DNA from 2 places in the Pseudomonas sp. DW-iso3 genome. Region 2 is predicted to be linked to the other one. Evidence: predicted binding sites of a transcription regulator. Region 2 holds the regulator's gene; the other holds the start of a gene.
What was found. The regulator FliA, encoded in region 2, starts transcription of late flagellar genes. The targets are predictions, from matches to a motif close to CTAAAGTTTNNNNNNNNNNNGCCGNTAA.
Positions count from the first base shown of each region.

Region 1: the regulator FliA is predicted to act here: its motif matches at 1,010-1,037, upstream of AC4PS7_RS23995 (methyl-accepting chemotaxis protein).

Region 1 is NZ_JBZXDZ010000008.1:323,182-326,539, forward strand. Features, by position in the region: gene AC4PS7_RS23990 (LysR substrate-binding domain-containing protein) at 39-959, shown strand; gene AC4PS7_RS23995 (methyl-accepting chemotaxis protein) at 1,137-3,113, shown strand; gene AC4PS7_RS24000 (ABC transporter six-transmembrane domain-containing protein) at 3,117-3,358, opposite strand, start outside.
Region 2 is NZ_JBZXDZ010000003.1:439,675-443,032, reverse strand. Features, by position in the region: gene AC4PS7_RS11170 (chemotaxis protein CheA) at 1-318, opposite strand, end outside; gene AC4PS7_RS11165 (protein phosphatase CheZ) at 330-1,118, opposite strand; gene AC4PS7_RS11160 (chemotaxis response regulator CheY) at 1,137-1,511, opposite strand; gene fliA (RNA polymerase sigma factor FliA) at 1,679-2,419, opposite strand; gene fleN (flagellar synthesis regulator FleN) at 2,416-3,249, opposite strand; gene flhF (flagellar biosynthesis GTPase FlhF) at 3,356-3,358, opposite strand, start outside.

The DNA.
Region 1 (3,358 bases), on a different contig from region 2:
TCTGGTACGTTACGGCATTGCTTGTAGGAGCTTGCCAAATGTCACGTCGCCTTCCTCCCCTTTATGCCCTTCGCGCGTTTGAGGCGGCATCGCGGCACAATTCCTTCACCCGTGCGGCGGAGGAACTGTCTATTACGCAAAGTGCGGTGAGCCGACACATCCGCACATTGGAAGAGCACTTCGCCTGCCGCTTGTTCCAGCGCAGCGGCCGCACCTTGCAGCTCACCGAGGCGGCGCGTCTGTTGTTGCCTGGCGTGCGCGAAGGTTTCGCCGCGCTGGAGCGGGCCTGCCATACCTTGAATGCCGAAGACGACATCCTGCGCATGAAGGCACCGTCCACCCTGACCATGCGCTGGCTGTTGGCGCGGCTCAGCCGGTTCCGTGCGTTGCAGCCCGGCAATGAGGTGCAACTGACCAGCGCCTGGATGAGTGTGGACGAGGTGGACTTCAACCAGGAACCGTTCGACTGCGCCGTGCTGCTGAGCTACGGCCATTTTCCGGCGGATTGGGAGGCCAGTTATCTATTCCCGGAATTGCTGATTCCGGTGGGCGCCCCCAACCTGCTGGAGGATGGACCCTGGGATGTCGAGCGCCTGGCCACCGCCGAGTTGCTGCACCCCACGCCTGACCGTCGTGATTGGCGCAACTGGCTGGAGCGCATGGGCTTGTCATCCCAGGTGTCGCTCAAGGGCGGGCAGGTGTTCGATACCCTCGAACTGGGCATGATCGCCGCTGCGCGGGGTTACGGCGTATCCATGGGTGACCTGCTGATGGTGGCCGAAGACGTGGCCCAGGGCCGATTGAGCCTGCCCTGGCCAACAGCCGTAGCCAGTGGTGAAAGTTATTACCTGGTGTGGCCGAAGACCCGCCCCGGCGGTGAGCGGCTGCGGCGCTTGGCGGAGTTTCTCCAGGCGGAGGTCAAGGCGATGGCGTTGCCTTCAGTCGAACGTCTCGATTGAGTGGTTGCAGAGCGTTCGTGCAATCGTTTGCGTGATACCCCTGTGATTCGCTCAAGTATTGCTTCGCCCAGCCGAAGAAGGTGTGTTGGAACAATCGTGCACCAACGTTTCCCACCAGATAATTTGCCGAGCAACGCTATGAGATCAGGATGATCCTGGCCTCGGCCAGGAGCCTTCATGACTCAACCTCGCGCTCGGATAGCCTCACAGCTAGGCCTCGCACTCGCCGTGATTCTGGCTGTCGTCATCAGCGGCAGTACTGTGTTTGCTCTGCGTTCCCTCGACTCCGCCAACCTCGCCACCCGCGAGGAACACCTGGCCAGCGAGGCGCGCTTGCTTGCCGATCAACTCAACACCTTCCACGGCACCTTGCGCGAGAGTACCCAGCGGTTGAGCGGGCTGTTCGAAAAGCGTTTTGGTGCCGGTTTGAGTGTGCGTGCAGACCAACCAGTGACCGTGGCCGGTGTGCAGACCCCGAGCCTGTATCTGGGCAGCGAGGTGTTGAACAACAACTTCGAGGATGTGGATGAGTTCAAGCAGATGTCCGGCGGCGTGGCCACGGTGTTTGTACGCAGCGGCGAAGACTTCATCCGCATCAGCACGTCGTTGACCAAACAGGATGGTAACCGCGCCATCGGTACGGTCCTGGATCGCCAAGGCCCGGCTTATCAGCGTGTGCTCAGCGGGCAAACCTACATCGGCCGGGCGGTATTGTTCGACCGCTCCTACATGACCCAATACAGCCCCGTGCGTGATAGCAGCGGCCAGGTCATCGCCGTGCTGTTCATCGGTTTTGACTACACCGATGCGCAGAATGCCCAGTTCGAGAATCTCAAGCGCTTCCGTATCGGCCAGACCGGCTCCCTGGCCCTGCTGGACGAGCAGAAGCGCTGGCTGGTGCCCCCGGCTGGCGTGCAGGCGCTGGACCAGGCGGTTCCAGTGATGTTGGACCTGGCCAAAACACCAGGCAAAGGTCGCTTCTGGACGGACAAGAACGAAGAATTCTACAGCGTCTCTGTGCCCTTCGACGGCGGGCCGTGGGCAGTTGTCGCGAGCATGCCCAAGGCCGAGATTCGCTCGGTGACCTGGGACGTCGGCATCCGCCTGGTGATCGGCAGCGTGCTTGCCATGCTGCTGGCGGTCGGCGCAACGGTCTGGTTGCTGCGTAGCAAGTTGGCGCCGTTGGGCGACCTGGTGCGCCAGGCCGAAGCCCTGGGTGCGGGGGACTTGAGCGTACGCCTGAATGTGTCCAGCCATGACGAAATCGGCCAGTTGGCGCGCAGCTTCAACCAGATGGGTGAAGCGCTGTCGACCATGGTCTCGCATATCCGCAAGGCAGCCGAAGAGGTCAACAGCCGTGCCCAGGCGTTGTCTGGGTTATCCGGTGGTGCTTATGAGGGCATGGAGCAGCAGTCCGGTGAGATCACTAGCATGGCTGGTGCAGTGGAAGAGTTCAGCGCCACGTCGCTGAACATCGCCGATAACATGGGCAGCACCGAACGCCTCGCCCAGGAAAACGCCCAGCAAACCCGTATCGGGCGCAACTCGATGCAAGAAGCGTCGTCGTCCCTGGAACACATCGCCGCCGCGCTCAACAGCACGGCTACGGTGATCAACACCCTGGGCCAGCGTTCCCAGGAAATTGGCGGGATCGTCGGCGTGATCACCTCGATCGCCGAACAAACCAACCTGCTGGCACTCAACGCCGCCATCGAAGCCGCACGGGCGGGTGAGCAGGGTCGTGGGTTTGCCGTGGTCGCTGATGAGGTGCGTAACCTGGCGTCGCGTACCCGTGAGGCCACCGACGAAATTTCCGGGATGATCCAGAGCATCCAGCAGGAAACCGGCAACGCCATCAGCACCATGGAGCGCGGCAACGTATTGATGCAGGAAGGCCTGTCGCGCAACGCCGATGTGGCGTCGGCCCTGGCGCGTATCGACGAGCAAAGCCGCTCGGCCGGTCAGCAGTTCGCTGCGATCACCACCGCCACCCAGGAACAGAGCAGCACCGCGACTTTGCTCAGCAGCAACCTGCAGAGCATTGCGCTGGCCAACAGCGAGCAGCGCGAGGTGGTGTCGAACCTGGCGATCACGGCCAAGGAACTGGAGACCCTGGCGGCGGGCCTGCGGCATGAAGTGGATCGGTTTCGTTGAGACCTAGCGGTCGCCCAGCCCTGGGTCCACGCGCTTGCCGATGTCTTTGAGGCGCGCCAGTTGGTCGACCATGCCAGGGGCTTCGTCCATGCTGGTGACGAAGGTCCACAGGTAGGTCATGACCGCATACACATGACCGGCCTTGACTGCGGGGGACAAGGCCAACTGGCTGATGGCGACCACGAAGAGCAAGGCAGCCAGTGTGCCGAGAAACAGGTACGCAGCGGCCTCGCGGTCTGACAGCC
Region 2 (3,358 bases):
GACTTCGCTGAACATGCCGTTGACTGCATCCAGTGCTTCGAGAATCACGTCCATCAATTCCGAATCAACGTGACGCTCACCCTTGCGCAGGATGTCGAACACGTTCTCGGCAATGTGGCAGCATTCCACCAGCTCATGGAGCTGGAGGAAGCCGGCGCCCCCTTTTACAGTGTGAAAACCGCGAAAAATTGCATTGAGCAGGTTCGCATCATCTGGTCGGCTTTCCAGCTCGACCAGTTGCTCGGACAACTGCTCTAAAATTTCGCCGGCCTCTACAAGGAAATCCTGAAGGATTTCTTCATCGGCGCCGAAGCTCATGTGGGTGCTCCTTAGAAGCCTAAACTGGATAACAGGTCATCAACATCATCTTGACCCGATACAACGTCTTCACGTTTATCGGCATGAATCTGCGGACCTTCACCCTTGGCGAGATGTTTTTTTGGATCTTTTTCCGAGAGGATCGCTTCGCGGTCATGTTCAATGCCGGCAAAACGGTCAACCTGGCCTGCCATAAGCACCAATTTGAGCAAGTTGCTTTCCACTTCGGTGACCAACTGGGTCACACGCTTGATCACCTGACCGGTGAGGTCCTGGTAATCCTGGGCGAGCAGAATGTCGTTGAGGTTGCTGGAAACCGTGCGGTTTTCCTGCTCGCTGCGTGACAAGAACCCTTCGACCCGACGCGCCAACTCACGAAACTCTTCAGCGCCGACTTCGCGGCGCATGAAACGGCCCCAGTCGTTGCTCAGGGCCTGGGCTTCGTTGGCCATACCGTTGACCAGAGGCGTGGCGTTTTCCACCAGGTCCATGGTGCGGTTGGCCGCTGCCTCAGTCAGCCTGACCACATAGGACAGGCGTTCGGTGGCATCAGTGATCTGCGAGATTTCCTCAGCCTGGGGCATGTGTGGGTCAATCTGGAAATTGACGATCGCACTGTGCAGCTCGCGTGTGAGCTTGCCCACTTCCTGGTACAGGCCGCGATCACGGGTCTGGTTGAGCTCATGGATCAACTGCACCGCGTCGCCGAACTGACCTTTTTCAAGGCTTTCGACCAACTGGTGAGCATGCTTTTTCAGGGTCGACTCGAAGTCGGCCTGCGATGATTCTTTATGCTCCATAGCTCCCCCGTGGCAGCATCAATGACCGATGCGGTCGAAGATTTTTTCAATCTTCTCTTTCAAGGCCAATGCAGTGAATGGCTTGACCACGTAACCGTTTACCCCAGCTTGGGCGGCTTCGATGATCTGCTCACGCTTGGCTTCGGCGGTCACCATCAGCACAGGCAGGCCGCGCAGCTTTTCGTCAGCACGTACGTGGCGCAGCAAGTCGATACCGGTCATGCCCGGCATGTTCCAGTCCGTTACCAGAAAGTCGATGCTCCCGCTGTTGAGGATCGGAATCGCCGTAATGCCGTCATCCGCCTCGACCGTGTTAGTGAACCCAAGGTCACGCAACAGGTTTTTTATGATCCGCCGCATCGTTGAGAAGTCATCAACGATGAGGATTTTCATGTTCTTGTCCAATTCGACCTCCAAGCAGTCTTAAACGCGCCCAGCACCTGGACGCGCCATTTCAATCAACAGGCATTACACAAAAAGGACTGCCGGGGCACCACGGGTCGAAACCGCGAAGGCTGGTTGCCCTCGCGGTCTCGTCTGCAGTGTCCCCACACTGCCTGTCAGCGCGCTCGCCACTCTCCCAAACGCCCCCGCAAGCGGGCTGCGCACTGGCTGTGCAACTGGCTGACCCGCGACTCGCTGACCCCCAGGACCTCACCGATTTCCTTGAGGTTCAGCTCTTCGTCGTAGTACAACGCCAAGACCAGTCGCTCACGCTCCGGCAAATTGGCAATCGCGTCCGCCAACGCCCCCTGGAAACGCTCATCTTCCAGGTCACGCGATGGCTCCATATGAGCGCTCGCGCCGTCCTCGTGCAGCCCTTCGTGTTCGCCGTCCTGCAACAGGTCGTCGAAACTGAACAGGCGGCTGCCCAAGGTATCGTTCAAAATCCCGTAGTAATCGTCGAGACTCAATTGGAGTTCGGCCGCAACTTCGTGATCTTTAGCGTCGCGACCGGTTTTTGCTTCAATTGCGCGAATTGCGTCACTGACCATGCGCGTATTGCGATGCACCGAACGCGGCGCCCAGTCACCTTTACGCACCTCATCAAGCATCGCGCCACGGATACGGATCCCCGCATACGTCTCGAAACTCGCGCCCTTGCTCGCGTCGTATTTGGTCGACACTTCGAGCAGGCCGATCATGCCCGCCTGGATCAGGTCTTCGACCTGGACGCTGGCCGGCAGGCGTGCCAGCAGGTGGTAGGCAATGCGCTTGACCAAGGGCGCGTAGCGCTCGATCAACTCGCCCTGACTGTCACGGGCAGACCTCTTGTAAGCGTTGTAGCCAGTCGCTGTCATAGCACGGGTCCTGCGCTCGTCTGATGCACCAATCGCTCGACGAAAAACTCCAGATGCCCCCGTGGGTTGGCGGGCAACGGCCAGGTATCGACCTTCTGGGCAATAGCCTTGAACGCCAATGCGCACTTGGAACGAGGGAACGCTTCGTAGACTGCACGCTGCTTTTGCACAGCCTTGCGCACACACTCGTCGTAGGGCACTGCGCCGACGTATTGTAAGGCGACATCGAGGAAACGATCCGTGACCTTGGTCAACTTGGCGAACAGGTTGCGCCCTTCCTGCGGGCTCTGGGCCATGTTGGCCAAGACGCGGAAGCGGTTCATGCCGTAGTCACGGTTAAGCAGTTTGATCAGGGCGTAGGCGTCGGTGATCGAGGTGGGTTCGTCGCAGACCACCAGCAACACTTCCTGCGCGGCGCGCACGAAGCTGACCACGGACTCGCCGATCCCGGCGGCGGTGTCAATCACCAGCACGTCGAGGTTATCGCCGATATCACTGAACGCCTGGATGAGGCCGGCATGCTGCGCCGGGCTCAGGTGCACCATGCTCTGGGTGCCCGAGGCAGCCGGCACGATGCGGATGCCACCGGGGCCCTGCAGCAGCACATCGCGCAGCTCGCAGCGGCCCTCGATCACATCGGCAAGGGTATGTTTGGGCGTCAGCCCCAGCAGAACGTCGACGTTCGCCAGGCCCAGGTCAGCATCCAACAGCATGACGCGACGGCCAAGCTCTGCCAGGGCCAGGGACAAATTCACTGACACGTTAGTTTTCCCGACGCCACCTTTGCCGCCGGTCACCGCGATCACCTGTACGGGATGCATGCTGCCCATTTTATTTCTTTACCTTGTCTTGCTTAGACGCAGGCTACATGGCTTGGCCGCGTGAATCGCTTGCAGACCATCGATGTAGATACATTTCACGGTGTTCATCCTGCCCTCA